2 regions of the Achromobacter sp. D7-1 genome follow, and region 1 is predicted to be linked to the other one. Evidence: riboswitches for the same ligand, from Rfam matches in the RefSeq annotation. Region 1 holds a riboswitch; the other holds the start of a gene.
What was found. A riboswitch is a leader RNA that binds a small molecule or an ion and turns the genes downstream of it on or off. The one in region 1 is predicted to bind manganese.
Positions count from the first base shown of each region.

Region 1 (14,582 bases):
CACACGCAGCCATGAACACCTACCCCTTGCTGCTCATTCTGCACCGGCTCGCCGCCTTCCTGTTTGTCGGCACCGTCACCTTCGAGGTGCTGTTCCTGGAGCCCGTGCACAAGCGCCTGTCGCCTGACGTGCGCCGTGCGCTGGGCAGCCAGTTGGCGCCGCGCGTGCGTGCCGTGCTGCCTTGGTCGGTGGTGGTGCTGTATCTGGCCGGCCTGGGCCTGGCCTGGCAGTATCGCAGCGCGCTGGCCGATCCGTTCGCCTCGTCCTTCGGCCTCTTGCTGTCGCTGAAGATCGCGCTGGCCTTGAGCGTGCTGGTCCATGTCGCCACCGCCCTGACGCTGGCGCGGCGCCAGCGCCTTACCGGGGCCTTGAGCCGGCGCATGCATGTCAGCGTGTTCTGCCACATGGTGCTGATCGTGGTGCTGGCCAAGGCCATGTTCTATGTGACCTGGTGAGCGCGGTTCGCGCTGGCGACGAGCTGTACGCCCGATAAGGGCAGCCGACGCAGCCTATGCCGGCAATACCAGCGGCTCGCGCGTTCCGTAGCCTTCTTCCCCATACGCCAGCCCGGGCAGCGGCGAACGGCCCTGGCCGCTGGCTGCCCACAGTTCCGCCACCCACTGCATCGCCGTGTCGACGATGACGTCCTGCACGTTGAAGCCAGCTTCGTCCGACGCGAACAGGGGCACCTCGGGTTCGATGCCGTCTTCCGTATGGCGGACGTCGAACAGGTAGCGGTGACCTTCGATGGCCTTGTTGAGCACGAACAGGTCCGGACCTTCCAGACTGGCAACCACGGAAAACGTGCCTTCGCCGTCCTGGTCTGGGAACACCACGAAGTGGATCTCGCGCGCTTTGGGCGGCAGGGCGGCGATCAGCGCCGCCAGCGTGGCGTTGGCCGCGGCGCCGTGGGCGCGCAGGATGCGCAGCAGTTCGATCTGGTATTCGGATTGGGTCATGGAAATTTCCGTTCAGGGCCGGCCGTGCGCCGGCGCGTCCGCCATTGGATCCGCGGCGGCGAGTCCCGTGAATTATCTGCCATTTTCCATGACGGTCACCGCGCCAGCCGCATGCACTCCATGAAGTACGCCGCATGCTCCGATGCCAGCGCGGCATCGCGCCACACCATGCCTGTGATCCCCCGGCTGCGCATCGGCAGCGGCAGTACCTTGATCATGTGCTGCTTCGCGAAATGCCGTGCCAGCCGCTCCGAGATCGGCAGCACCAGGTCCGATCCCTCCAGCAGCGCCACATTGACCAGTACCGACGACGATTCCACCTGATGCCAGGGCGTGGGCTGGCCGGCCAGCGCCAGTTCGTAATCGATGCGGATCCGCATGGGCGTCGAGTCGCCGGGCGCGATCCAGGGATACTCCTGCACATCCTGCCAAGTCACTTTGCGCCTTTTCGCCAGCGGGTGCGCTGTACCCACGGCCAGGCAGATGGGCTCGCCGTACAGCTCTTCGTAGTGCAGGTTGCGCGGCAGCGAGTGCTGCTCCAGACGCCCCACCAGTACATCGAAGGTGCCTTCCTGCATCAAGGGCAGCAGGTAGTCCAGCGTGTTCTCTGTCAGGCGCAGCAGCACACGGGGATAGCGTTCGCGGAAGCGCTGGATGCTGGGCGGCAGCAGCACCGGCGCGATGTTGGGCGTGACGCCGACCGCCAGCGTGCCGGTGGCGCCGCGGGCCAATTGCGCCATGGTGTCCTGGGCGCGTCCCAGCTTGCCCAGGATCTCGCGCGCGTGAGTGCGCAATTCCAGGCCGTAGTGCGTGGGCTCGATGCCGCGTGCGTGACGGTCGAACAGCGTCAGGCCGATGTCTTCTTCCAGGTCCTTGAGCCACTTCGACAACGCGGGCTGCGTGATGTTGAGTTCCGCGGCGACCTGGCTCAGGTTGCGGGTTTCGCACAGGCGCACCAGGATGGCCAGGTGGCGCAGGCGGATGCGGTGGGTCCAGTCCATGCGTGCGTCCTTTAGACATAAATTCACGGTTATGGCTCGGTAATATTAATTCATTATCAATTTATGCCTCCCCTGCACATAATGGCCTGACAACAGAGCCAAGCCGGCGCAAAGCCGGCGGCGAGGAGACACGATGCAGCCGAATTTCCTGCTATTCATCACGGATCAGCAGCGCGCGGACCATCTGGGCAGCTATGGCAATGCCATGCTGCGCACGCCGGAACTGGACGCGCTGGCGGGGCAGGGCTGGTCAGCGGACCGCTTCTATGTGGCGTCGCCCATCTGCATGCCCAACCGCGCCACCCTGATGACCGGCCGCATGCCCTCGGTGCATGGCGTGCGCCACAACGGCATTCCGCTGTCGCAGCGCGCCACCACCTTCGTTGACCGCCTGCGCGGCGCGGGCTATGCCACCGCGCTGATCGGCAAGTCGCATTTGCAGAACATGACCGGCAAGCCCGCCATCTGGCCGCCGGCGGGTGATGGCGCTCGCGGCGAGGCCTGGACCGCCGAGCCCGGCAACTACGACCAGGAATGGGGGCCGCTATGGCGCACGGATCCCAGGCATGACCTTGACATGCCGTTCTATGGCTTCGAGCGCGTGGCGCTGGCGGTGGACCACGGTGACCAGGTTTGGGGCCACTACGAGCGCTGGCTGGCGCGGGAACACCCCGAAGCGCGGTGTCTGTGGGGCCCTGAACACGCCTTGCCCGCACCTGGCTTTGTGCTGACGCAACATCACCAGGCCTGGCGCACCCGCGTGCCTGAGGAATGCTCCACCACCGCGTACGTCGGCGACCAGACCATCGCGCAGCTGCGCGAGCATGCCGCCAGCGGCAAGCCTTTCTTCATTCAGTGCTCATTTCCCGACCCGCACCATCCCTACACGCCTCACGGCAAATACTGGGACATGTACCAGCCTGACGACGTGATCCTGCCGGAATCTTTCCATGCCAGCGCCGCGCCGGGCCATCATCCGCCGCCGCACGTGGCCTGGATGCACCAGCAGCGCGACCAGGGCAAGGCCGTCAAGCACACGCCTGCGATCTTTGCCTGCACCGAGCGCGAGGCGCGCGAGGCGATTGCGCTGAACTACGGTTCCATCAGCCATATCGACGCCACGATAGGCCGCGTTATGCAGGCGCTGCACGAGAACGGGCTGGACGACAACACCGTCGTCATCTTCACCAGCGACCATGGCGATTACTTCGGCGACCACCAATTGCTGCTCAAGGGGCCGATCCACTATCAGAGCCTGATACGCACGCCGTTCATCTGGCGCGATCCGCAGGCAGCTCCGGTCTCGCCGCGCAGCCAGGCGCTGTGCTCCACGGCCGACATCGCTGCCACCGTGCTGGCGCGCGCCGGCCTGCCGGCCTACAACGGCATGCAGGGCGCGTCCCTGCTGCCCCTCATGTCTGGCGAGGCCGACACCGTGCGCGATGCGGTGCTGATCGAGGAAGAGGGCCAGCGCACCATGTTCGGCTTTCCCGGCCGCACCCGCATGCGTACCTTGCAGACCGCGCGCCACCGTCTCAGCGTCTATGCCGATGCGGCCTGGGGCGAACTCTATGACCTGAGCGAAGATCCCCACGAGCTGCGCAATCTGTGGGACGACCCCGCCGCCAATGCGCTGCGCGCCGAATTGCTGATGGAGCTGTCGCGCAGCATGATCCGCCACGCCGAGACCAGTCCGCATCCCAGCGCCATTGCCTGATGCCCCGCAACGGTGCCGGCCTCGGGGTCGGCGCCACCCAGGAGAAAGCATGATCAAGTCCTTGCTGTTCTGTACGGCGCTGCTCGCGGCCGGAACCTCGGTTGCCATGGCGTCCGATTACCCCGCGCGTCCCGTCCGACTCATCGTCAACTTCCCGGCCGCCGGTCCGCTGGACCTCGAAGCCCGCGCCATCGCCCAGCACGCGGGCAAGATCCTGGGCCAGACCATCGTCGTTGAAAACCGCTCCGGCGCTTCCGGCAATATCGGCGCGCAGTCCGTGGCCCAGGCAGCGCCAGACGGCTACACGCTGCTGATGACGCTGGACACGCTGATGACCGTCAATCCCTACATCTTCAAGGGCCTGGACAAGGACGTCACCCAACGGCTGGAACCGCTGAGCCTGGCCGGCTCCTTCGGCCTGGCCCTGGCGGTCCGCCCCGAGCTCGGCATCAACACGCTGGACGAATTCCTGCGCTACGCCAAAGCCAATCGCATCACCTATGCCTCCGCCGGCTATGGCAGTCCCGGCAACCTCGCCTTCGAAAAGCTCAGGCTCGCAGCTGGCATGGAAGTCGCGCACGTGCCGTATCGCGGCAACGCTCCGGCTGTGAATGCCTTGCTGGGCGACCAGATACAGGCCGCCTTTCTCGCCACGCCTGGGGTCCTGCCGCATGTGCGGGCCGGCAAGCTGAAAGCGCTGGCGGTATCGGGTAAGGAACGGGACGCCGACCTGCCTGAAGTCCCCACCGCGGCGCAATCGGGTGTGGCCGGGCTGAAGAACTATGACGTGTCGTTTGCATTCCTGGTGATGGCGCCCAAGGGGACGTCCAAGGAAATCGCGCGGGTCTGGGAAGATACGCTGGCCAAGGTCTATGTCATGCCGGAGTTCCAGCAGAGCATGGCCGTGCTGGGCATGCGCGGACCGTTCGCGGGCAAGGCGCAGGCCGAGGCTTGGGTGGACAGAGAGGCGAAAGGTTGGAAGGAGGTGATCGAGAAGGCGGGGATACGCGGGGAATAGCGCTGTAACACACCTGTCGGCAGGCTCTGCTAGACTGCCTTTACTCTTTGGGGAGTAGCCTCCCCGCGGCCAGTTCCGCGGGGGCTTGCGTCAACATTCTTGGCTACTCCGGCCATGGCGCAAGCGGCATTCACGCTTGGCGAGACCACGGATTTTTCGCGCGACGCTGGGCGGCGCGGAGGATCCGTGCCGTTTCCGCCCAGTTGGATCTTTCCTCAAATGAATGCCATCGCCATCATCGTTCTCGCGTTCGCCATGTCCACGGACGCCTTCGCCGCGGCCATCAGCAAAGGCGCCGCGCTGCATAAACCCCGATTTCCGGAAGCCCTGCGCACAGGGCTGATCTTCGGTGTGATCGAAGCCATCACGCCAGTGATAGGCTGGGCGCTGGGCTCCGTTGCGGCCAGGTATGTGGTTGCCTGGGACCATTGGATCGCCTTCGCGATGCTCTGTATCCTGGGCTTGCTGATGATACGCAACGGCCTCAAGCAAGAGGACGAAGATGCCGAACCCGTCACCCGCCATTCTTTCTGGCTGCTTGCCGCAACCGGCTTCGCCACCAGCATCGACGCCATGGCCGTGGGCGTGGGGCTGGCATTCGTCGACGTGAACATCGTGGTCGCAGCCATTGCCATCGGACTGGCCACTACCCTGATGGTGACGATAGGCGTCATGCTGGGACGCGTGCTGGGCAGCGTCGCGGGCAAGCGGGCCGAGATCCTGGGCGGGATGGCGCTGATGGGGATAGGGGCGGCGATTCTTTATGAACATTTGAGCGCCGCAGCCGCCTGAAGAAAAGGGAGCCCGGAAGAGTGCGGCGCGGCGGCGCCGCCTCTGCGATTCCGGTCAGGCGGCGTCTTCCGGGCCGTCCGCTCGGCAGAACGTGATCTGAAAACTGCCCGGTAGTTCGAACGCCACATGGTGCCGCACCTGCGGCTCTATCAGCACTTGCTGCCCGGCCGTCAGCACCGCTACGGCGTGCGGCGGATCATCCAGCGTATAGCGCAGCACGCCGGCGTGCACCTTCAACAAGCCCCAGGTGCCGGCCTTGGTCGTGTGCGCGGCGCGCAAGCCAGCCGGCAGGTTGTCGGGCGTGAACACCGGACTGTCGCGGTAGGGCCGCACGCCTTCAGGCAGCGAGTCGGGCAGGCTCGGCAGATCTTGGCGCTGCTGCCACACGCTCCACAGCTTGGCCGCGATGCGTTTGGCCATGGCGTCGGCCTGGGCTTGCAAGGCCGGCCGGCCGAGCCCGGCGGTGACTCCATGGAACAGGGCCAGCCAGCGCTGGAACAGAGGCCATGAAAGATCCGGGATGCGCGCATGCGCGGGAATAGGCGCGCCCTTGAAGCGGCGCGTGCCCAGCAGCAGCGCCGACCAGAAATCGCACAACAGGTCCAGGTGGTGGTCCCAGTCCGCCACGCGGGAATTGAATATCGGACCCAGCGTTTGGTCCTGGCGCACTTGCGCATAGAAGCGGTGCACCAGTTGCCGGATGTCTGCTTCGGTGATCGGGAGCGCAGCCGGAACTGGCGCAAGGGGAGGAACGGATTCGGACATGGGAGCGGGGGAGAGGATCTGCCCGCATTGTCCGACGCGCACCGCCGCGCCGCCGATGACGAAAGTCATTGGCGCCGCGGCTGGAGTCATCACAGGCCACTGCGCGGCGCCGGCCCAGCCCGGCCAACCGTTAGAACGGCCGCTTCGCCGTCGTCGCCAGCCTGGCCAGAGGCGCCGAGTCATGCACTGCCCATTGGCGGCGCTTGCCGCTGATGTAGCCCTGCGTCTGCCAGTCGTTGAGCAGGCGGCTCAAGGTTTCGGCGCGGATGCCCAGGTGAGCGGCAAGCTGGCGTTGGTTCAGCGGCAGCGTCAGCGCGGCGCCCTGGCGCTCATGCAGGCCCATGAGGTAGTTGGCCAGCCGCTCGGGCGCCGAGCTGGAAGTCATCCAGTCGACCTTGTTCACCTGGTCGTACAGGCTCTTGCTGAGCGCGGCCAGCAGCTTGAGCGCCAGATCCGGCCAGCGGCGGCAAGCATCGTGCAACTGTCGCCGGCCCAGGCGCCAACCCAGCAGGGCGCTGCGGGCGCGAGCCTGCATGGGGTAGCGGCCGTGAGGCATGAACATGGCCGCTTCCGCCATCAACTGGCCCGGCTCGAAGACCCGGAATACGCGTTCGTCGCCGTTGTAGCTGTAGCGCATGACCTCGGCCTGGCCGCTTTCTATCAGCACGTAGCTGGAGGCTTCGTCGCCTTCGCCAAACAGGATCTGCCCTGCCTCGGCCCGCAGCGGACTGGCGCCGCGCAGCAGGTCGGCCGCGACTTCCTGGTCCATGCCTGGGGGCAGGCCGTGCAGCAGCGGATGTCTTGCCAGCAATGCCACTACGGCCGCGCCGGCCAGATTGATATTTGTCATTCTGGGTCTTTCAGTGTGAATGGGAGAATCTTAAACGATAACAATTCTTATTTGAAATTCAATGAACGACTTGCACATGCGCCGCCGCTTCTGCGCGGCTGCCCTGGGAACTGCGCTTTTGCCCGGGGCGGGAACCCTGCGTGCGGCATTGCCGGATCGCCGCACCGTCCTGACGCTGGCAGGCCCCGGCGCCGTGGTCAGCTATCCCCTGATGCACATGGCGGCCACCGGCGCGCTGGCGGATCACGCCGGGCAGCTACGTTTCCGCCTGTGGCAGACGCCGGATCAACTGCGCACGCTGCTGGTGAACGGCGAGCTGGACTTCAGCGCCGCTCCCAGCACGCTGCCGGCCTTGCTGCACAACCGCGGCATGCCTGTGCGCCTGTTGAATATCTCCGTATGGGGCATTCTGTGGCTGGTCAGCCGCGATCCGGCGGTGCAGACCTTCGACGATCTGGCCGGCCGCGAACTGGTGGCGCCTTTTCAGCGCGATCTGCCGGCCGTACTGCTGGATACTCTGCTGGAAGCGCATGCCGCGCGCGGCCTGGCGCCGGTCGCCTTGCGCCGTACCCGCGACGGACAGGACGCCATCGCGCTGATGCTCAATGGCCAGGCAGGGCAGGCGCTGCTGGTCGAGCCCATGGCCTCGCTGCTGTTGTGGCGGGCTGAACAGACCGCAGGGGCGCCGGCGCTGCATCGCGGCCAAAGCCTGGAACAGGCTTGGAGCGCTGCCTTTCCCGCGCAGCCCACGCTGCCGCAGGCCGGCGTCATGGCGGCAGCCCGCGTGGCGGGCGATGCGGCTTTGTGCCGCGCCGTGGACCAGGCCTACGCGGCCTCCGCGCGCTGGTGCGTCGAGCATCCCGCCGACTGCGCCGCGCTGGTGCGCGAGCATCTGCCGCATCTGCCCCTGGCGGCCATCGAGACCGCCATCCGCGGCACGCGCCTGCAGAGCCGCAGCGCCCGCGACGCGCGCCCCGAACTGGAGGCACTGTACCGCCTGCTGGCCGGCCGTTTTCCGCAAGCCATCGGGGGCGGCCTGCCACCCGTTGGCTTCTACGGACCATGAGGGTCCGATGAACACCTATTCCAAAGGTCCTGCCGTCGGGGCATCTGCGCGGACCTCGCGCGCCTGGAGCGCGGCCGGCGTGTTGCTGCTTTTGCTGGCCTGGCATGTGGCTGCGCGCCAGCTCGGTCCGCTGCTCATGGCCACGCCGTGGGAAGCGCTGCGCGCTGTCGTTCCGCTGGTGCGCAGCCCACAGTTCTTCGCCAACGCAGGCGTCAGCCTGATGCGCATCGGCATAGGGGTGCTGGCGGGTGCGTCCATCGGCTTCGCGCTGGGCGTGCTGGCCGGACATAGCGCGCGCTTGCGCGGTTTGATCGAACCGCTGCGCTGGCTGCTGATGGCCATGCCGCCGGTGGTGGTCGTCGTGCTTGCCATGCTGTGGTTCGGCCTGGGGTCGCCGATGGTGATCTTCATTACGACGCTGATGATGGCGCCCGGCATGTACGTCAATACGGTCAAGGGCATGCTGCACGTGGACCGCAAGCTGATCGAGATGACCCACGTCTACCGCTACGGCCCCTGGCTGCGCTTGCGCCATCTGTATCTGCCGGCCCTCAGCGCGCCGCTGCTGGCGGCTCTGCTGATCGCTGCCTGCGGCGGCGTGCGGCTGGTGGTGATGGCCGAAGTGCTGGGCGCGGAGAATGGCGTGGGCTATGCGCTGGCCAACGCCCGCAGCACCTTCGACACCGCCGAACTGTTCGCCTGGGTCCTGCTAATCCTGGGCCTGGTGGCCTTGCTGGAATTCGCCTTCCTGCAACCCTTGCAGCGCCGGTTGGGCCGCTGGATGGAGCCTAGCCATGCTTGAGATGCAATCGCTGTCGCTGCGCTACGGCGCGCAGACCGTGCTGCAGGACGTGAACCTGTGCCTGCGCCCCGGCGAACGGTTGGGGCTGATCGGCCCCAGCGGCGCCGGCAAGAGCAGCCTGCTGCGCCTGGCGGCCGGCCTGGTCCGGCCCAGCGGCGGAACCTTGCGCAATGGCTTTCGCCATCCCCTGCTGATGTTCCAGGAACCGCGCCTGTTGCCGTGGCGGCACGCGCTGGACAACGTCGCCTTGCCGCTGCGCGGGGCCGGACACGCGCCGCGCCAGGCTCGCGCCCTGGCCGCGCAATGGCTGGCTCGAGTGGGGCTGGACGCCGCCATGCAGTCCTGGCCAGGCGAGCTGTCCGGCGGCATGGCGCAGCGCGTCGCGTTGGCCCGCGCCCTGGCGCTGACCCCAGACCTGCTGATGCTGGACGAGCCCTTCAGCGCGCTGGACCCGGCGTTGCGCCGCCAGCTCGCCGCTTGCTGCGGCGAGGAACTGGCCCGCAGCGGCGCGGCCTTGCTGTGCATCAGCCACGACCCAGGGGAACTGCTGGGACTGGTCGACCGTTGCGTCATGGTGCATCGGGGGAACGTCACGCCCATCGCTTTGGAGAGTCCGCTGGAGTCTTCCGGCAATGGCGCGCCGGGCGGCATTCCCAACACCGACGCGGAACGCTTGCGCGAGCTGCTGCTGGCGGCGGGCGGGCAGCCCTGAAGCATGCGTCCAACCCGATTTCCTGTTTTTCGATAGCGGACTCTCCATGAATACCTATCCCTTTCTGCTCGTCTTGCACCTGTGCGCCGCCTTCGTCTTCGTGGGCACCGTGACCTTCGAGGTGCTGTTTCTGGAACCGGTGCAAAAGCGCCTGCCTGCCGACGTGCGCCGCGCGCTGGGCGGCCAGCTTGGCCCGCGCGTGCGCGCCGTGGTGCCCTGGGCGGTAGCCGTGCTGTACCTGGCTGGCCTGGGCATGGCCTGGCAGTACCGCGGCGCGCTTGCCAGCCCCGGTAGTTCGTCCTTCGGCCTGCTGTTGTCGATCAAGATCGCGCTCGCCGCCAGCGTGCTGGTCCATGTGGTCACGGCCATGACGCTGGCGCGGCGCCAGCGTCTGCACAGCGCGCTGCGCAGGCGCGTGCACATCAGCGTCTTCTGTCACATGGCCGGCATCGTCTTGCTGGCCAAAGCCATGTTCCATCTGTCCTGGTAACCCAGCCCATTCAGCTCTACGCGGAAGCATTCCCATGACGTCCCCCGTCCTGCGCCAACTGGCGTCCAGCCTCACTCTCAGCGCCCTCGGCCTGTCCACCGCCCTTGCCCAGGAAGCCGGCCAGCTCCGCGTGGCCCCGGCCAGCCAAGTCGTCCCCTCGCTGGCGCCTGTGGTCGTATCGGGTCAATCCCTGACGCGCGCCCTCGACCCCGGTCCGCAGCAGGCCGAGGCCGAACTGCAGACCGTGCCCGGCGGCACCAATCTGGCCCAGCCGCAGCAGGAGGTACGCCTGATTACCCTGCGCGACGCGCTGGACTATCAGCCCGGCGTCATCGTGCAGGAATTCTTCGGCGGGCTGGATCAGCCGCGCCTGAACATCCGCGGTTCGGGCATCCAGAGCAATCCCTTGAGTCGCGGCATCCTGTTGATGCAGGATAGCCTGCCGCTCAACGATGCCGACGGCTCCTTCATCATCAGCCTGCTGGAACCGCGAAACGCCGGCCTGGTCACGGTGCGGCGCGGCGCCAACGCGCTGTCGCCGGGCGCGACCACGCTGGGCGGGGAGGTCGATTTCCAGTCTCTCACCGGCACCCAGAGCGACGTCATCCGCCTGGGAACCGGCAGCTTCGGCACCCGCAATCTCACGCTATCCAAGGGCTTTGAAGGCGAGCGCATGGATGGCCGCTTCAGTTTCGGCTATGACAAGTCCGACGGCTACCGCCACCATTCTTCGTCCGAGCGCTCAAGCTTCCAAGGCAACCTGGGCTTTCGCCGCGGCACCTTTGAAAACCGCACCTACCTGTCCTACACGGACCTCAAGTTCGATATTCCCCAACCCGTGCCCAAGGCCCGCATGCTTCAGGATCCGCGCAGCGTGCTGGGCGACGGCACTACGCCGCTGGACCTGGCCAACAATGTGTACAAGCGCGATCCGCACCGCGACACCAGCCAGTTCCGCATCGCTAACCGCAGCTATTGGGGCACGGACGCGCTCAACCAGACCGCGGGCATTTATTGGCAGCGCACCAACGATGACTTCACCAATCCCCAGGTCGCCAACGTCACGGACGGCGATACCTACGGCCTGGTTTGGCAATTGGCCGGCAAGGCCGGCAGCGTGGATTACCGCGTCGCGCTCGATTGGCAGCGCAGCGACATGGACCGCGACTTCTACGCCATACGACCCGCCGACGGCCGCCGTCTGCAACGCTTCGGCGCCTATGACCTCAAGGCCGAGAACCGCAGCGCGCTGGTCGGCCTGGATTGGCATGTGAACGAACAGTTGAGCCTGATCGGCGACCTCAAGTACACCCAGGCCGTGCGCGACGCGCGCGAACGCAACAGCGGCAAGACCCTGGATCAGGACTGGAACTACGCTACGCCGCGCCTGGGCATCATCTGGCAGCCTGCCGCCGCCCAGCGCTGGTACGCCAACATCAGCCGCAGCAACGAAGCTCCCACCTTCTGGGAAATCGTCAATGGCGAAGTGCCCGCGCCCATGAACCCGGCCACCGCGGTCACGTCCATGAGCAAGCTCGACCTGCAGCGCGCGCTGACCTATGAAATCGGCGGAGACGGCACGGTCCTCGTCGCTGGCCGCGACCTGAACTGGACCGTGTCCCTGTACCGCAGCAACGTCGAAGACGAACTCATGTCCGTCACCAACGCCAACGGCACGCCGGCAGGCACTTACAACTACGCCGGCCGCACCCGCCATCAGGGCATCGAAGCCGGCATCAACGGCAGTTTGCCTGCGCCGGGCGACGGCCTGTTCGATTACCGCATCGCCTACACCTTCAGCGACTTCCGCTTCCGCAGTGGCGAGTACCAGGGCAACCGCATCGCCGGCGTGCCGCGTCACCTGCTCAGCGCGGAGGTGATGTACCGTCTGGGCGGCTGGCGCTTTGGTCCCAATCTGCGCTGGCTGATGAGCGATACCGAAACCAACCACGCCAACGCGCCGGGCACGCAGCAGAACGCCTATGCGCTGCTGGGTTTCAAGGTCGCCTACGAGCACAACGCGCACTGGAGCGGTTACGTGCAGGCCGACAATCTGACGGACAAGACCTATGCCAGCAGCTACGCCATCCGCAATACGGCGACGCCCGCGATGCCGATCTTCCTGCCCGGCAACGGCAGGTCGTTCAGCGCAGGCGTGGCGTATCGCTTCTGAGCGGAGAGCTACCCGCGCGCGCACCCGATCAGCGCCGAGCGCTGGTCGTCGAAGTTGCGGCACTCGGATTTGAGCCAGTCGGAAAAGATCCGGGTGCGCCGCTCTTCAGGCCGGCGCGACAGCAGCACATAGCGCGCCGGCGCGGGCGCGTGCTTGCCGAACACGTCGACCAGCCGTCCGCTGCGGATCTCGTCGTAGACCATCGCGCTGCGCCCGATTGCTACGCCCTGATGATTCAGCGCGGCGCCGATGGCCAGGCTGGCCAGGTTGAACTGAGGGCCCTCCAGGTGGCGGATCCATCCGGGCCGGTGCGCCTGCATCCAGGTGCGCCACTCGATGAACTCCGCAGCCCCGACCCAAGGCGAGGCGTCGTGCAGGAACTCGACGCCATCGATGGACTTGCCGGCGCGAAACGCCGGGTGCGCGGCCAGGTACTCGGGCGTCGCGACCACCAGCAGATACTCGTCCAGCAAGGCATCCGCCTGCACATGGCTGTAGTGCGCCGGGTCATAGCGGATGGCGATGTCTATGTCTTCTTCCTCCATCAGCTTGCGGTCCAGCGGCTGGAACTCCGCCTTCAGCCGCACCGACACATCCGGCTGCAAGCGATGAAATTCCGTCAGGCGCGGCATCAACCATTGCAGCGCGAAGGACGGCAGGCAATTGACCTGCAGCGCGGACGCCGGCAGGCCCAGCCGCTCGATTTCCTGCTGGATATCGGCAAGCGCGCGGCTGACCGTCGCGAATAGCGTTTCGCCCTTGGACGTGAACTTCAGTCCGCGCTGCTGGCGCACGAACAGCAGGTAGCCCAGGCGGTCTTCCAACTGACGGATTTGCTGGCTCACCGCGCTTTGCGTGAGATTCATGGCCGCCGCCGCCCGGGTGAAGCTGAGATGGCGGCCGGCCATGTCAAAGCAGCGCAGGGCGCCCAGCAGGGTGGAGTCGAAATGGACAGACATAAGTCAAGCTAATGGCTGAATTAGAAATGATCGCTATTCTTGCACGCCTGCGGAATCTACGATTTGCGCCGAACCATCAACTCGCAAGCCCATGATGACCGCCGATTTCAATCCCCAGCTATTAGAAAATCTTCAATCAAGAACGCCTTTGCTATGGCTCAACCCCGCAAGGGGCGGGCCGTTGCCCGCATCGGCGCCATCGCTGGACCTGATCGACGAGGCGGAAAGCCGCCTGGCGCGTTGCGCGCCGCTGCTGGCCGCGCTGTTTCCCGAGCTTGGCGCCTCGGGCGGGCATATCGAGTCCCGGCTGATGTTCGCCAAGCCGCTGCAACAGGCGCTGGGCGGCGCCGCCGCGTCGGGCAGCTGGTATCTCAAGCGTGATGACGAGCTGCCTGTCGCCGGATCGATCAAGGCGCGTGGCGGCTTTCACGAGGTATTGGCCATAGCCGAATCCATTGCGCTGGAGCATGGCTTGCTCAAGGATGCGGCGACGGACCGGCGCGTCCTGGCGACGCCGCAGGCCCGCGCGGTGTTCAGCCAGTATGCCGTGACCGTGGGCAGCACCGGCAACCTGGGCATGAGCATCGGCGTCATGGCGGCCGCGCTGGGATTCGATGCCGTGGTCCACATGTCCGCCGATGCGAAGGAGTGGAAGAAGGAGCGGCTGCGCAAGCGTGGCGTGCGCGTGGTGGAACACGCTGGCGACTACGCCGAGGCGGTCGCGGCAGGGCGGACGCAGGCATTGGCCGCGCCGCGCAGCCATTTCGTCGACGACGAACAATCCGAACTGCTGTTCTTCGGCTATGCCGCCGCGGCTCGCGGGTTGGCCAGGCAATTGGCCGAAGCGGGCCGCGTGGTCGACGCCAGGCATCCGCTGTTCGTGTACATCCCCTGCGGCGTGGGCGGCGCGCCCGGCGGCATCAGCCATGGCCTGAAGGCGCTATTCGGGTCTCACGTGCATTGCTTCTTTGCCGAACCCGTCGCGTCGCCTTGCTTTCTGGTGCAGCTTGCGTCGGAAGCGAACGGCCCCGTGTCGGTGTACGACATCGGCCTGGACAACCGCACCGAAGCCGACGGCCTGGCTGTGGGCCAGGCATCGGAATTGGTGGCTTCGCTGATGCGGCCCCAGCTCGGCGGCGTCTTCACCGTGTCGGATGACGAGCTCTACCTGAACCTGCTTGCGCTCAAGGACACCCTGGGCGTCGAGGTCGAACCGTCGGCCGCCGCCGCGGTTTCAGGACCAGGCTGGCTCGACGGCTCCGCCGCCGGACGCGCCTA
Region 1 is NZ_JCBAMT010000012.1:86,929-101,510, reverse strand. It holds gene AC6LKD_RS08000 (CopD family copper resistance protein) at 12-455, shown strand; gene AC6LKD_RS07995 (DUF6389 family protein) at 510-959, opposite strand; gene AC6LKD_RS07990 (LysR family transcriptional regulator) at 1,055-1,960, opposite strand; gene AC6LKD_RS07985 (sulfatase family protein) at 2,094-3,677, shown strand; gene AC6LKD_RS07980 (Bug family tripartite tricarboxylate transporter substrate binding protein) at 3,727-4,695, shown strand; yybP-ykoY riboswitch at 4,733-4,908, shown strand; gene mntP (manganese efflux pump MntP) at 4,915-5,487, shown strand; gene AC6LKD_RS07970 (TehB-like domain-containing protein) at 5,542-6,321, opposite strand; gene AC6LKD_RS07965 (Crp/Fnr family transcriptional regulator) at 6,383-7,102, opposite strand; gene AC6LKD_RS07960 (ABC transporter substrate-binding protein) at 7,164-8,168, shown strand; gene AC6LKD_RS07955 (ABC transporter permease) at 8,176-8,970, shown strand; gene AC6LKD_RS07950 (ABC transporter ATP-binding protein) at 8,963-9,682, shown strand; gene AC6LKD_RS07945 (CopD family copper resistance protein) at 9,729-10,172, shown strand; gene AC6LKD_RS07940 (TonB-dependent receptor family protein) at 10,207-12,345, shown strand; gene AC6LKD_RS07935 (LysR substrate-binding domain-containing protein) at 12,354-13,304, opposite strand; gene dsdA (D-serine ammonia-lyase) at 13,396-14,582, shown strand, end outside.

Region 2 (14,582 bases), on a different contig from region 1:
CATCGTCCTCGGTACGGATACCGATGTTCCAGTACGCCTCGGGAACGTCGTCGGCGGGCCGCACGTAGATGCCGGGCTCGATCGTCAGCATCATGCCCGCTTCCAGCTTGCGCCAGGGCCGTTCGGCGCCATGGGCCGGGCCGGGCTGGCGGTAGTCGCCCACGTCGTGCACGTCCAGGCCCAGCCAGTGGCCGGTGCGGTGCATGTAGAAGCGGCTGTAGTCGCCGGATTCCAGCACGCCGTCCAGGGAACCCTTCAAGAGCTTCAGGTCCAGCATGCCTTGCGCCAGCACCCGCAGGGCGGCCTGGTGGCCGTCGTTGAAGCTGCGGCCCGGCGCCGTGGCTTGGGCGGCGGCATCCTGCGCGGCCACCGTCAGATCGTACAGGGCGCGTTGCGGACCGCTGTAGCGGCCGTTCACGGGAAAGGTCCGGGTGATGTCGCTGGCATAGCTGTCGACCTCGCAGCCCGCGTCGATCAGCACCAGATCGCCGTCGCGCAGCGTCGCCTCGCCAGCCGGGTAATGCAGCACGCAGGCGTTGGCGCCCGCGGCCACGATGCTGTTGTAGGCGACCGATTGCGCGCCGTGGCGGCGGAACTCGTACAGCAGTTCGGCTTCGATCTCGTACTCCCGCATGCCGGCACGGGCGACGCGCATCGCGCGCACATGCGCGCCGGCGGAGATCTTGGCCGCGCGCCGCATCGCCGCGATTTCGGTGGCGTCCTTGATCAGCCGCATTTCGGCCAGCAGGGCGCGGACGTCCTGCTGGCGGGAGGGCGGCGCATGGCCGCCGCGGCTGGCTTCGCGCGCCGCGGCCAGCCAGCGGTGCAGGCGGCCGTCGCTGCGCTTGTCGCCCGCCAAGGGCGCGTACAGGGTGGCGTGGTCCTGCAGCAGCGCGGGCATCAGCTCGTCCAGCGCATCGAGCGGATGCGCGTCGTCAAAGCCGAAATGCGCTGCCGCCGCTTCGGGGCCGAAACGCTTGCCTTCCCAGATTTCATGTTCGATGTGACGCGGGCGGCAGAACAGTATGGCGCGGTCGGTCGCACCCGCGCTCAGCACCAGCCAGGCACCGGGTTCGGTGAACCCGGTCAGGTAGAAAAAATCGCTGTCGTGCCGGTACGGATACTCCGCGTCGCGGTTGCGCGTGGCCTCTGGGGCGGTCGCCAGTATGGCGATGCCGCCGCCATCGGCGCGCATCTGCTCCATCAGGCGTTGGCGCCGTGCGGCGTAGGGGGCAATGTCGTCGGGAGGCAGGCTCATGGCGGACTGGGGCGCGAACCCCGGCAGGGTGAGGATGCCGTTTACTTTACCCGCCATCCCCCGGATGCAACAGCCCACGCGGCCTGCGCGGAATTCACTGGATACCGATGGGCAAGCTGCTACAATCGCCGCTCTGTCATTGGGGAGTAGCCATCCTTTGTCCCCTCAAAGGAGCTAGCGTCAACAGACTTGGTGGTTCAGCGCTGCGCAGCAGCCGCTAGAACTCCATGGCGCTAGTAGCGGTTCCATGCATGTCGGCAAGCCCGCCGCATGGACCAGCCAGGCGAGACCTTTGGCCGCGTTGCGTTCACCCCAGCCGGGCGAGCCGCGACGTCGCGCCAATTGGTTTCTGCTCGTCCGGCTCGCCTATATGTTTCTCACCCTGTTCCTGTTTTTCCTGTCAGCGGCAGTGATCTACTTCGCCTGCGAATATTTCGTAAATGGCGTTGAATGGGTCGGCCATCGCTTTCAGCTCGGCGCCACCGCCACCGGCACCGTGCTTGCCGCGTTCGGCACCGCCTTGCCGGAAAGCGCGGTGACCTTCATGGCCGTTGTGTTCGGCGAAACCCCTGAGCAAAAAGACATAGGCGTCGGCGCGGCCATGGGCGGCCCGCTGGTGCTGGCGACACTGGCGTACGCGGTGGTCGGCCTGGCCCTGTGGCGCGCTCGGCGCGGGCAGGCCACGCAGGCGGACTGTATCAACGCGGACCAGCGCCGGCTGGCCCGCGACCAGGCCTGGTTCATGGGCATCTTCATCTTCAAGGTGGGCCTGGGTCTGCTGGCCTTTGCCTGGAAGCCCTGGCTGGGCATCCTGTTCCTGGCCACCTACGGCCTCTACGTCAAGCGCGAACTCAGCCGCGACGAGGCCAGCCTGGATGCGGAGGAACTGGAACCGCTGAAGCTGCGCCCCCGCGATGAAGACCCGGCCATGTTCTGGGCAGTTGCGCAGACGCTGCTGGCCTTGGTGGTCATCGCCGGCGCATCGCATGTGTTCGTGAATCAGATCGAGTTGTTGGGCGTAGCCATGGGCGCGTCGCCGCACGTTGCCGCCCTGTTGCTGGCGCCGGTGGCGACCGAGTTGCCGGAAATCATGAACGCGCTGATCTGGGTGCGCCAGGGCAAGGAGCGGCTGGCGTTGGCCAACATCTCGGGCGCCATGATGATCCAGGCGACCATACCCAGCGCGCTGGGGATTTTCATGACGCCGTGGCTGCTGGACGCGCCCTTGCTGGCGGCTGGTCTGTTCACGATGTTGTCTATCGGTCTCCTGTGGTTGCGTTTCCGCCGTTCAGCCATGAGCGTGCCGGCTTTGTCGGCGGTGGGCGGGTTGTATGCGGTGTTCGCCGCCTATCTGGGCTGGCATTTCTACGTCTGACAGTGGTTTGCGCGCGGGGCTGCGGCCCCGCGCCGGTTTTTGCGGCATTCAAGTCCGATTTAGCGGCAAAAACCTTGTCCATAAGTGGAAACCCGCGTAAAATCCTGCCTGTTATCCATCCCAGGAGCAGTCTTCGTGAATACCGATTCCGGCGAAAGTAGTCGATCTTGCATCGACGTCGCTGTTTAACAGGTCCACGCAGAACTCCGTCTGCCGCAGCCTGTTGAACAGGTTGCGGTTGTATCCCAAGCTCCAGGCGCAAGCCCGGGCAATCGCGCAAGCCAGCGGCTTGCCGGGAACCTCCCCAACGTAAACCGCCAGAACCGCCGCCATCCGCAGCGTCAGCGTTCGTGCACGTTTGCCCGTGCCAGTCCGCCGAGCGCTGCGCGAGTGCGCGCGTATTCGCGATCACGCTCCCCATTCTTGCAATGGAGGTCGTTATGCGTTTCTTCGACTTGTTCCTACGCCGCGCCGGTGTGGACCGCGCCACCGCCCTGGGCCGCCGCCGCGGCACTTCGCGCCTGACGGTCATCTGTCCGCGCGACGAGCTGGGCGCCTTGCGCAAGCAGATCTGCCTGGACTTCAGCGCCGCCGGCCTGGACGTCTCGCAAGTACAGATCGACCAGGGCCGGGATCCTGGCATGGCATCGGCCTGCATCACCGTCAATTGCCCGCCGGAGCTGCGCGGCGAACTGATGTCGCAGGCGCGTCGCCTGAGCGCCAATCCCGCCGTGCGCCACGTCCATTTCGGCGCGCAAGCCACGCAAGCCGCCGCGCAAGCCGCGCTGGCCTGACGGCAGCCGATTCATTCCACAGGAGAGATCATGCCTAGTGCCTTAGACCCCGAGCCTCGATTGCGCCCAGTGCGCGGCGCCGGCATGCCTGTCTGATCTGTCTACTCGCTGCGAGCCGACAGGCAGGATAGTCATCCTGGCCCGTACGGAGTCCGCAGCCAAGAATCCCCGGCCTGGCCCACGCCTTGTGCGCTCTTGCCGCCGGTATCGATTCCCCCGCTAGCTCCCTTCCGTTTTCCGCACCCGGCGCATTTCATGCGATCCGGACACCGGCAACATTGCTCCGGCGCCTGCGCACGCCTGTACGCGGCGGCTTGACGGCTTTCTGCGCGAAAGCCGCGGCCTGCTGCTGCCTGCGCGCGGGCGCGGCGGGCAGGGTCGTCCGTGTCTCCGACAACGATACGTACAACCGGAGCACTCCCATGTTCAAGTTCCTCAAGTCCTTCTTTACGTCCGCGGCCGGCCTGCGGCAAACCGCAAGGCACTTCCGCCGCTCGCCCCTGCCGGAACAAGGCGCAGCGGCCGCCGCCGCAGCCTCCGACACCGCGCGCCACGCCAACCGCCAGATGCTGGACCTGTCGCGCATGGACTTCGGCGCCGTGTTCGCGCTGTTCGGCAGCAGCCGCGGCGGGCTGTCGGAAGCCCAGGCACAGGCCGCGCGCGAACGCTACGGCGCCAACGAGGTCGACCATGAAAAGCCGCTCTCCTGGCCAGCCCATCTCTGGCTGTCCTACCGCAATCCGTTCAACCTGCTCCTGACCGCGCTGGCGGCGCTGTCCTGGCTTACCGACGTGCACATGGCCGTCCCGGACGACCAGTCCTGGACGGCGGTGTTCATCATCGGCGCCATGGTGCTCATCTCCACCGTGTTGCGCTTTGCGCAGGAGCAGCGCTCCAGCCGCGCCGCCGAGGCGCTCAAGGCCATGGTGCAGAACACCGCCACCGTGCTGCGCAGCGATCCCGCCACCCAGGCCGAAGGCGACGCCCGCCGCTTTTTTGGCGTGACGCTGCATGTCAGCGGCTCGCGCCAGGTGGAGGCGCCGCTGACGGAACTGGTGCCGGGCGACGTGGTGCTCCTGTCCGCCGGCGACATGATTCCCGCCGACTGCCGCATCCTGGGCGCCAAGGACCTGTTCATCGCGCAAGCCGCGCTGACGGGCGAATCCCTGCCCGTCGAAAAATACGCCACGCAGCGCACGGACACCGCCAACGCGCTGGAACTGGAGAACATGGCGTTCATGGGCACCAACGTGGTCAGCGGCTCCGGCAGCGCCATGGTGGTGGCCACCGGCTCGCGCACCTATTTCGGCCAGCTGGCCGGGCGCGTCACGCAGACCAGCCGAGCCCCGACCCAGTTCCAGCAAGGCATCAACCGGGTGAGCTGGGTGCTGATCCGCTTCATGCTGGTCATGGCGCCCATCGTCATGCTGATCAACGGCTTTACCAAAGGCGACTGGATGGAGGCATTGTTGTTCGCGCTGGCCATCGCCGTGGGCCTGACGCCCGAAATGCTGCCCATGATCGTCACGGCCACGCTGGCCAAGGGGGCGGTGCGCATGTCGCGCCGCAAGGTGGTGGTCAAGCGGCTGGATGCCATCCAGAACCTGGGCGCGATGAACGTGCTGTGCACCGACAAAACCGGCACCCTGACCCAGGATCGCATCGTGCTGGAACGCCACACGGATGTGTATGGCGCCAGCAGCGACGATGTGCTGGCCTACGCCTATCTCAACAGCTACTACCAGACCGGCTTGAAGAACCTGCTGGACGTGGCGGTGCTGCAGCACGCCGAGGTCGAGCGCAAGCTCGATCTGGCGGCGAAGTACCGCAAGGTCGACGAAATCCCCTTCGACTTTTCCCGGCGCCGCATGTCGGTGGTGGTGAACGAGACCGAGAACGGCCGCGAACACCATGAACTGATCTGCAAGGGCGCGCTGGAAGAAATGCTGTCGGCCTGCACCCGCCTGCGCGTGGGCCACGAAGAGCATCTGCTGACCGATGCCCGCCGGGCAGACATCCGCCGCGTGACGGCGGAGCTGAACCGGGACGGCCTGCGCGTCATCGCGGTAGGCGTCAAGGAAATGCCGCCCACTCAGCAAACCTATGGCGTGGCCGACGAGTCCGACCTGGTGCTGGTTGGGTACATGGCTTTCCTGGATCCCCCCAAGGAATCCACCGCTCCTGCGCTCAAGGCGCTCAGGAATTCCGGCATCGAAATGAAGGTGCTGACGGGCGATGTCGAACTGGTAACCCAGAAAGTCTGCCGCGAGGTCGACTTCGAGGTGCGCAAGGTCTACCTGGGCGCCGAGATCGAGGCGATGGACGAGGCGCAACTGGCTGCGGCCGTGCGCGAGGCCAATGTGTTCGCACGCCTGACGCCGGCCCACAAGGAGCGCATCGTGCACAGCCTGCGGGCCCAGGGCAACACCGTGGGTTTCATGGGCGACGGCATCAACGATGCCCCGGCCCTGCGGGCGGCGGACGTGGGCATTTCGGTCGATTCGGCGGTCGATATCTCGAAAGAGGCGGCCGACATCATCCTGCTGGAAAAGAGCCTGATGGTGCTGGAGGATGGCGTCATCGAAGGCCGCAAGACCTTCTGCAACATGCTCAAGTACCTGAAGATGACGGCCAGCTCGAACTTCGGCAACGTTTTCTCGGTCCTGGTGGCCAGCGCCTTCCTGCCGTTCCTGCCGATGCTGCCTATCCATCTGCTGGTGCAGAACTTGATGTACGACATTTCCCAGACGGCGATTCCGTTCGACAATGTCGACGAAGAGCTGTTGAAGCAGCCCCAGCAGTGGGACCCTGACGGCCTGGGCCGCTTCATGGTGTTTTTCGGTCCGATCAGTTCCATATTCGATATCGCTACGTATGCGCTCATGTGGTACGTATTTCAGGCCAATGCACCGGAACACCAGACCCTGTTCCAGTCGGGTTGGTTCGTCGAAGGCTTGCTGTCGCAGACGCTCATCGTCCATATGATCCGCACGCGCAAGATCCCGTTCCTGCAAAGCCGCGCCGCCTGGCCGCTGATGGGCATGACCTTGATGGTGGTGGCGATGGGGCTGCTGCTGCCGTTCTCGCCGCTGGCGGAATACCTCCAGCTGCAGCCGCTGCCATGGAGCTATTTCCCCTGGCTGGTGGGCATCCTGTTGGCCTACTGCACGCTGACGCAGTTGTTGAAGGGAATCTGGGTCCGCCGTTATGGCTGGCAATAAGTAGATGAGGACCGCGGCGGGCACATGCCCGCCGCGCAATCAGGAGAAACGCATGAGAATCGCTACTTTTGCCGCGCTGATGGCGGCCGGCCTGGCTCTTCCCCTGGCGGCGCGCGGCGCCGATACCGCACAGGGGCTGTCGTTGTACGGTGTGGTCGACGCGGGCGTGGCCGTCACCAAGGTGTCGGGGCAGGGCAGCCATAGCGGGCTGCTCAACGGCGGCTTGACCGACTCGCTGTGGGGCATGACGGGGGCGGAAGACATGGGCGGCGGCTGGAACGCCCGCTTCCAGCTGGAAAGCGGCTTCGATCCCTCGTCGGGCAAGCGGGCCGACGACGATCGCCTCTTCAACTACGCCGCCTGGGTGGGGCTGGCCCATGACAGCTATGGCGACTTGCGGCTGGGCCGTCAGCACACCATAGGCCAGGTCTACGGCAATTCCCTGGAAATCGCCTCCTGGAAGGAAATGGGGATGGGCGCCACGTTCAAGGCGTCCGACAACTACCAATTCAGCAACCTGGTCAATTACTACACGCCGGTCTGGCAGGGCTTTCAGGCCGGCATCGGCTATTCCTTCGACGCCGACGACCGCAGCCGCTTCCGTACCGCCAACAACAACCGCGCCCTCAGCCTGGGGCTGAAATATGAGGACGGACCCTTGCTGGCGGTCGCCACCTGGGACCAGCTGCGCCTGGCCGAGGCCCCGCCTGGCAGCAACGGCCGGCCACAGGCGGTGCAGTTGGGCGCTTCGTATGATTTCGAGGTGCTGAAGCTGTCCCTGGCCTGGTCGCGCCAGCGCAATGGCGATGTCGGGCTGGACGGCGGCGATCCGGACGGCCTGGGCATGGGCCTGGGACCGGCCGCCTTCGTGCGCGGCGGCACGGTCAACGCCTGGCTGGTCGGCGCCAGCGTGCCGGTGGGGCCGGGCACGGTGCTGCTGCAATGGTCGCTGGCGCGGCCAGACTGGCATTGGGACAACGGCATGACGGCGCGCAATGCGCAGGTGATGACTCTGGGCTATACCTACGGCCTGTCCCCGCGCACGACGCTTTATGCCTTTGTTGGCTATGCGTCGAACTACACGCTGGACGACCAGTTCGATCCTGCCCATTCCCACACCACGCGCGTGGGCACGGGCATTTCACACCGTTTCTGAGCGCCGGGGCAGGGCGGGCCGGGGTCAACTACAATCGGCGGGTGCGGCGCATGGCGCCCGTCCTCGTACAGCCCCGACGTTTTCCGGATGGTTTGCATGGATAGTCTCGAATGGCTCATACCCTGGGAGTTCTCTCCCACGCTGGTGGCCTCCTTCCTGGTGGCCATCGCGCTGTTCGTGCGCGGCCAAAAAGTCCATCACGTGACCGCCGCCCGCCGCATCCTGTTCTGGACCGGCATGGTGCTGCTGTACCTGTCCATGCATACCCGGCTGGATTACTACGCCGAGCGCATGTTCTTCATCCACCGCATCCAGCATCTGGTGCTGCACCATCTGGGGCCGCTGCTGGTCATGGCGGCGTTTCCTGGGCAGGTGATGCGGGCGGGGCTCCCGATGAGCTGGCGCATCCGCCTGCGCGACTTCCTGCGCACCGGCGCCGGTCGCGCCACGGTGACGCTGCTGACCCACAAGATCTTCGTGCCGGCGCTATTCGTCTTCCTGGTGATCGTCTGGCTAATCCCGTCGGTGCAGTTCTATTCCATGCTGGACTGGCGCCTGTACCGCCTGATGAACTGGTCGGTGGTGATCAGCGGCTTCATGTACTGGAACCTGATCCTGGACCGCAGGCCCGCGCCGCCGGCGGCCATGACGCCGGGCGGCCGCGTCATTTCGCCCGTGCTGACGATGCTGCCGCAGATGGTGGCGGGGGCCATCATCGCCTTTACTGAAAGCGATATCTACCCGCTGTTCGAGTTGTGCGGCCGGGCCATCGCCATGTCGGCCCAGACCGATCAGACCATAGGCGGCCTGACCATGTGGATTCCGGCTGCGCTGGTCGAAGTGATCGGCCTGATGGTGGCCCTGGGAACCTTGATGCGCCTGTCGGCCAAGGGACGCCTGCGCAAGGCGGACCGCGATGCCCAGGCGCGGGCCAGGGCGAAGGCCCGCGAGGTGTCCGCCTAGGGGGCGGGCCACCGCAGGCTTGCGGCTATTCCGGCAGCAGGCCGTGGTACTTCTTGCCCAGCGCCACGGTGGCCTGGAACATGCCGGCCTTGCTGCCGCAGTCATAACGCACGCCTTCATAGCGGTGCGCATACACGGCGCGCTCGCGCATCAGCGAGGCAATGCCGTCGGTCAGCTGGATCTCGTTGCCAGCGCCCATCTTGGTCGAGCGCAGGTGGTCGAAAATCGCCGCTTCCAGCACATAGCGGCCCACCACGGCCAGCGTCGACGGCGCGGCTTCGGGATCCGGTTTTTCCACGATATGGGTGACGCGTTCGGTGCGGCCGTGGGCGCTGGCATCCCCCTGGCGGGTGGCCACGATGCCGTACTTGCGGGTATCGGCGCGCGGCACGTCCTGCACGCCCAGCACACTGGCGTTCTGCGCCACGGCCACCTCGATCAGCTGCTTCAGCGCGGGCTGGTCGGAGTCGATCAGGTCGTCGGCCAGCAGCACGGCAAAGGGTTCGTCGCCCACGGCGGGCGCGGCGGACAGCACCGCATGGCCCAAGCCCAGCGGGGCCGATTGGCGGATATAGAGGCAATTCACATGCGCGGGTAGAATGCCCCGCACCATGGCCAGAAGCTCATGCTTGCCCTTGCTTTCCAGGTCCGATTCGAGTTCCGGCGCGGAATCGAAGTGGTCTTCGATGGCGCGCTTATTGCGCCCCGTCACGAAGATAAGATCCGTGATTCCGGCGGCCACGGCTTCTTCCACGGCATATTGGATCAGCGGCTTGTCGACCACGGGCAGCATTTCCTTGGGCATCGCCTTGGTGGCGGGCAGGAAGCGCGTGCCCATGCCGGCGACAGGGAAAACAGCTTTACGGACAGGACGCATTGAAACCTCGTTGGGCTATCGATGAAACATTTTAAGCGCATCGCTATCATAGGCTTATGAACCGCAGGAAAATGCCATCCATTTGCTCGATTGCGAAACGGGGTGCAATCGTCGGGCTGTCCGTGGCCCTGACCGTGCCCGCTCTCCCCATTGCTGCCTGGGCGCAGCCCGTGGGCCTGCCCTCCATGGGGGCGGCGTCCGCGGCCGAACTGTCCCCCATGCTGGAGCGCAGCCTGGGCGAGGCCATCATGGCCCAGGGGCGGCGCGACCCGACCTACGTGGACGATTCCGAGCTCAGCCAGTACCTCACTACCATGGGGCGCAAGCTGGCGGCGTTCGCGCCCGGCGCGGTCCCCGAGGTCGAGATGTTCGGCGTGCGGGACCCCGAGATCAACGCCTTCGCCATGCCTGGGGGCTTCATCGGCGTCAATACGGGGCTGATCGTGGCTTCCGCCAGCGAGTCCGAGCTGGCCGCAGTGCTGGCGCACGAAATCGGCCACGTCGTGCAGCGCCACATCGCCCGCGGCATGACCCAGCAGAACCAGAACAGCATGGTGATGCTGGCCAGCCTCGCCGGCGCGCTGCTGGCGGCCCTGGCCGGGGGCGGCGGCAATCTGGCGGTGGGCGTGGCGGCTTTCGGCCAAGCCGCGGCCATCAACCGTCAACTGGGCTTTTCCCGTGATGCGGAACGCGAGGCCGACCGGGCCGGGCTGCAGATGCTGACCAAGGCGGGGTACGACGCCGAAGGCATGGCGCAGATGTTCGGGCGCCTGATGAACGCTTCGCGCCTGAATGAAGGCGCCGGCGGCGGCTCATGGGCCAGCACCCACCCGCTCTCCATCGAGCGCATGTCGGACGTGCAGAATCGGGTGCGCAACCAGTCTCCCGTGACGCGCCACGTGGACAGCGACGATTTCTGGTACATCCGCGCCAAGATGCGCGTGGTGCAGGGCCGCGACGCGGTCAGCCTGCGCACCGCCGGCCAGCAGTTGCAGGACGAGGCCCAGGCGCTGTCGGGCGTGCGCAAGTCGGCCGCCTACTACGGCCTGGCGCTGCAGGCGTTCCAGCGCAACAACCTGGCGGAGGCCGAGCGCAACTGGAATCTGGCGTCGGCGGACGGCCGCAGCTCGGCCCAGTTGGCCAAACTCAGCGTGGATATCGCCCTGGCGCGCAAGGAGTACCCCCGGGCGCTGGAGCTGGCCCAGGCCGGCACCAAGCGCTGGCCCGGCCACCGGGCCCTGGGCATCGCCTACGCCCAGGCGCTGCAAAGCATCGGCCGCCACACGGACGCGCAGGAGTACCTGCGGGCCAGGATCAAGCAGTGGGGCAGCGACGAGCCCAGCCTCTACCAGATGCTGGCGCAGAGCGAAGACCGCAACGGCAAGCCGGTGGCGGCCCGCCGCGACCAGGCCCGCTACTACGTCATGACGGGCGCCTACGCAGCCGCGGAATCGCAGCTGCAGCAGGCGCGCAACATGTCCACCGATTTCTACGAGCAGTCGCAGATCGACGTGCAGATCAAGGAAGTCAAGGACAAGCTGGCCGAAGAGCGCCAGTTGCTCGAACGCTTCAAATCGGGCTGAGCGCCGGGCCGGGCGGGGTAGGGCGCAGGCGCCCTACTGGCCGGTTTCGAAGAAGCGTCCCAGCCGCTGCGGCAGCCAGTTCAGATGAGCCGGGAAGCTGCCCGTCGGAAAACCGGCATGGCCGCCGTCCGTGGGCTGGTGCAGCAGTATGGCGGGCGAGCAATCCTCGGGTGTCGGCAGCGACGCGGCCGGCACGAACGGATCGTTGCGCGCATTGAGCACCAGCGTCGGCACGGATATCTTCGGCAGCCAGGGCTTGCTGGACGCGCGCGTCCAGTAGTCCAGCGCATTGCGGAAACCATGCATGGGCGCGGTGTAGGTGTCGTCGAATTCGCGCAGGTCGTGCGCATGCGCAATGCGCATGACGTCGACGGCGCCAGGATAGCGATGCGCCTTCTCCAGCACCTTGTGCTTGAGCGTCTTCAGGAAATGAGCGGTGTAGACCCGGCGGTTGAACATGCCGGTGGATAGCGTCTTGCCGCAAGCCACCAGGTCCAGCGGCACGGACACGCCCGCGCAGGCGGTCAGCCAGCCGGTGTCTTCCTGGTGCTCGCCCAGGTACTTGAGCAGGGCGTTGCCGCCCAGCGATACGCCGACCGCATGCCAGCGCGCATGCGGGATGCGCTGGCGCACGGTTTCCAGCATGAAGCCGACCTCGGCCGAATCGCCGGAGTAATAGGCGCGGGCCAGGCGGTTCGGCACGCCGGAACAACCGCGGAAATGCGCGATCACCACGATCCAGCCGCGCGCGCGGAAATGATGCGCGATAGATTGCGCGTAGCGGCTGTTGCTGCCGCCTTCCAGGCCATGGAACAGAATCAGGGCGGGGGTGTCAGGCGTATGCGGCAGGGACTTCCAGTCCGCGTCCGTCATCCACCTGGCCGCGGCAGTCTTGCCATTCGCGACCGGGCGCTGGCCGCTGACGGGCGCGCCGTCGGCGGACTTGTGCGGGAACAGGCCGGGGCCGGTCCAGTCGAAGTCGACGAAGTCGGTATCGGGCGTGTCCACCCGTTCGCGCACGAACGCGATGCGGTGGTACTGCGCGAACAGGGCGGCATAAACCGTCTGGCTGTCGCCTCCGGGCAACCAGGAGGGAACGGGACAGGGCGTTGTATCAAGACGAGCAGCGGCCAACTAAAAATCCACCCGATTCAATGCAGCATGTCGGGTACGTCGTGCAAGTCGAGCACCCCGGCTTCCGTGGGCGCCGGCGAGGCATGGTGCATGACCATGCGCCAGCCGGTGGGGCCCTTGTGGTAGATGTTGGTGGCATAGCAATTGGCGAATTGCGTGCCTTCCCGCGTCTGTACCGCCACCTGTTCCACCAGCACGTGCACCGCGCACATCATGCTCAGCATGACCAGCGGGCGCAGGGGCCGCACGTGCAGCGGGCCGTTGGTCAGCACCTGCTGCCAGGAGTCGTGCACCGCCGAATGGCCGACGATGCGCAGGCCCCCCGGATGGATGCAGACGACTTCCTCGTCGTCCGCCCACACTTGCATCAGGCGCACGACGTCCGCCTGCTCGAGGGCTTCGTAGAACGCGTGCTCTGCTTCTTCGGGCGTGGCGAACATGATGGCGGATACGGGTCGACGTTGTAGAGCGGGTGACTCAGTGCCCGTGGCCGTGCAGCACGGTGCCGGGCTTCAGACGGTACTCGGCGCCGCAGTAGGCGCAGCTGGCCGAGCCGCTGCGGGCCACGTCCAGGAACACGCGCGGGTGCATGCTCCAGAGCGGCGCCTTGGGGCCCGGACAGAACACGGGCAGGTCGTCGGCGCCGACCTCGATGACTTCGTGGGGGTGGGGGACGGCGGCCGGAGCAGCAGCGGTCATGGATATTCCTGAAAAAAAAACCGGTAAACGGCAGGTTGGGGCAATGATGCGGCCTGGTCGGGGACCGGGCCGCGCGGATCAGACTTTACTCAGCCAGTGATGGTACTTCGGGTTGCGGCCATTCACCACGTCAAAAAATGCTTTCTGCAGCTTCTCCGTGATCGGGCCGCGCCGGCCAGTGCCGATCTGGCGGTTGTCCACTTCGCGGATGGGCGTTACCTCGGCGGCGGTGCCGGTGAAGAACGCCTCGTCGGCGATATAGACGTCGTCGCGCGTCAGGCGCTTGGTCACCACGCGCAGGCCCAGGTCGGCGGCCAGCGCATGGATGGTGGAGCGGGTAATGCCGGTCAGGGCGGACGCGATCTCCGGTTCGCAGAGCACGCCGTCCTTGACGATGAAGAGGTTTTCGCCCGAGCCCTCGGCCACGAAGCCTTCGGTGTCCAGCAGCAGGGCTTCGTCGTAGCCGTCCTGCAGGGCCTCGGTATTGGCCAGGATCGAGTTGGCGTAGGTGGTGGCGACCTTGGCGCGCGGCATGGTGACGTTCACGTGCTGGCGCGCGAACGACGATACCTTGACGCGGATGCCCGCGGACAGCGCCTCTTCGCCCAGGTAGGCGCCCCAGGGCCAGGCGGCGATAGCCACGTGCACCCGGGCGCCCTTGGGCGACACACCCATCTTCTCGGGGCCGTAGAACACCAGGGGGCGCAGGTAGCCGGCTTCCAGCTGGTTCTCGCGCACGACCGTCCGCTGCGCCTGGTTGATCGTGTCGCGATCGAAGGGCATGGGGATCTGGTAGATGTGCGCCGAATTGAACAGGCGGTTGGTATGGTCTTCGAGGCGGAAGATGGCGGTGCCGATCTCGGAGCGGTAGGCGCGCACGCCTTCGAATACCGACAGGCCGTAGTGCAGGGAGTGCGTCAGGACGTGCGTGGTCGCGTCTCGCCACGGTACGAGCTTGCCGTCATACCAGATGAAGCCGTCGCGGTCTGCCATCGACATGGTCTACTCCCAAGAGCCCAAGAATCTCGAGGCCCGTATTGTATCAAGCAGCGAGGTTACAATACGCGCCTATTCGCGCCCCGGCGCGGCGCCGCCAGGCCCGCGCGCAGTGATCCCGGCGGGCGAACGGGTTGTCGTGCGTTCCTTTTCCTTAGAGTTTCCATGTCGTCCTGTCCGAATCGCCAGGGGCCTGCCGTTGTCCTCTGAATCTGCGCTTCCTGAAACCGAAGACCCCATTGCGGTCCGCCAGGAACGCGTCACCGCCTTCCGCGCTGGCGTCCACGCCATCGTGCCCGCCCTGATTGCCACCGCCACCTGGGGGCTGGTCACCGGGGTGGCCATGGTCAAGTCCGGCCTGACGGAGACCATGGCGCTGGCCATGACCCTGCTGCTGTACGCCGGTTCTGCCCAGCTGACATCCCTGCCGCTCATCGCCACCGGCGCGCCGCTCTGGCTGATCTTCGCCGCCGGTTGTGTCGTCAATCTGCGCTTCCTCATTTTCGGCGCGGCGCTGCATCCCTAT
Region 2 is NZ_JCBAMT010000020.1:74,957-89,538, reverse strand. It holds gene AC6LKD_RS11600 (aminopeptidase P N-terminal domain-containing protein) at 1-1,258, opposite strand, end outside; yybP-ykoY riboswitch at 1,387-1,576, shown strand; gene AC6LKD_RS11595 (sodium:calcium antiporter) at 1,629-2,633, shown strand; gene AC6LKD_RS11590 (hypothetical protein) at 3,074-3,427, shown strand; gene mgtA (magnesium-translocating P-type ATPase) at 3,850-6,648, shown strand; gene AC6LKD_RS11580 (porin) at 6,701-7,804, shown strand; gene AC6LKD_RS11575 (cytochrome c oxidase assembly protein) at 7,892-8,767, shown strand; gene galU (UTP--glucose-1-phosphate uridylyltransferase GalU) at 8,793-9,644, opposite strand; gene AC6LKD_RS11565 (M48 family metalloprotease) at 9,701-11,227, shown strand; gene AC6LKD_RS11560 (YheT family hydrolase) at 11,261-12,361, opposite strand; gene AC6LKD_RS11555 (YybH family protein) at 12,379-12,801, opposite strand; gene AC6LKD_RS11550 (zinc-finger domain-containing protein) at 12,839-13,060, opposite strand; gene AC6LKD_RS11545 (branched-chain amino acid transaminase) at 13,139-14,059, opposite strand; gene AC6LKD_RS11540 (AzlC family ABC transporter permease) at 14,256-14,582, shown strand, end outside.
Region 2: another riboswitch for manganese. It lies ahead of AC6LKD_RS11595 (sodium:calcium antiporter); the one in region 1 lies ahead of mntP (manganese efflux pump MntP).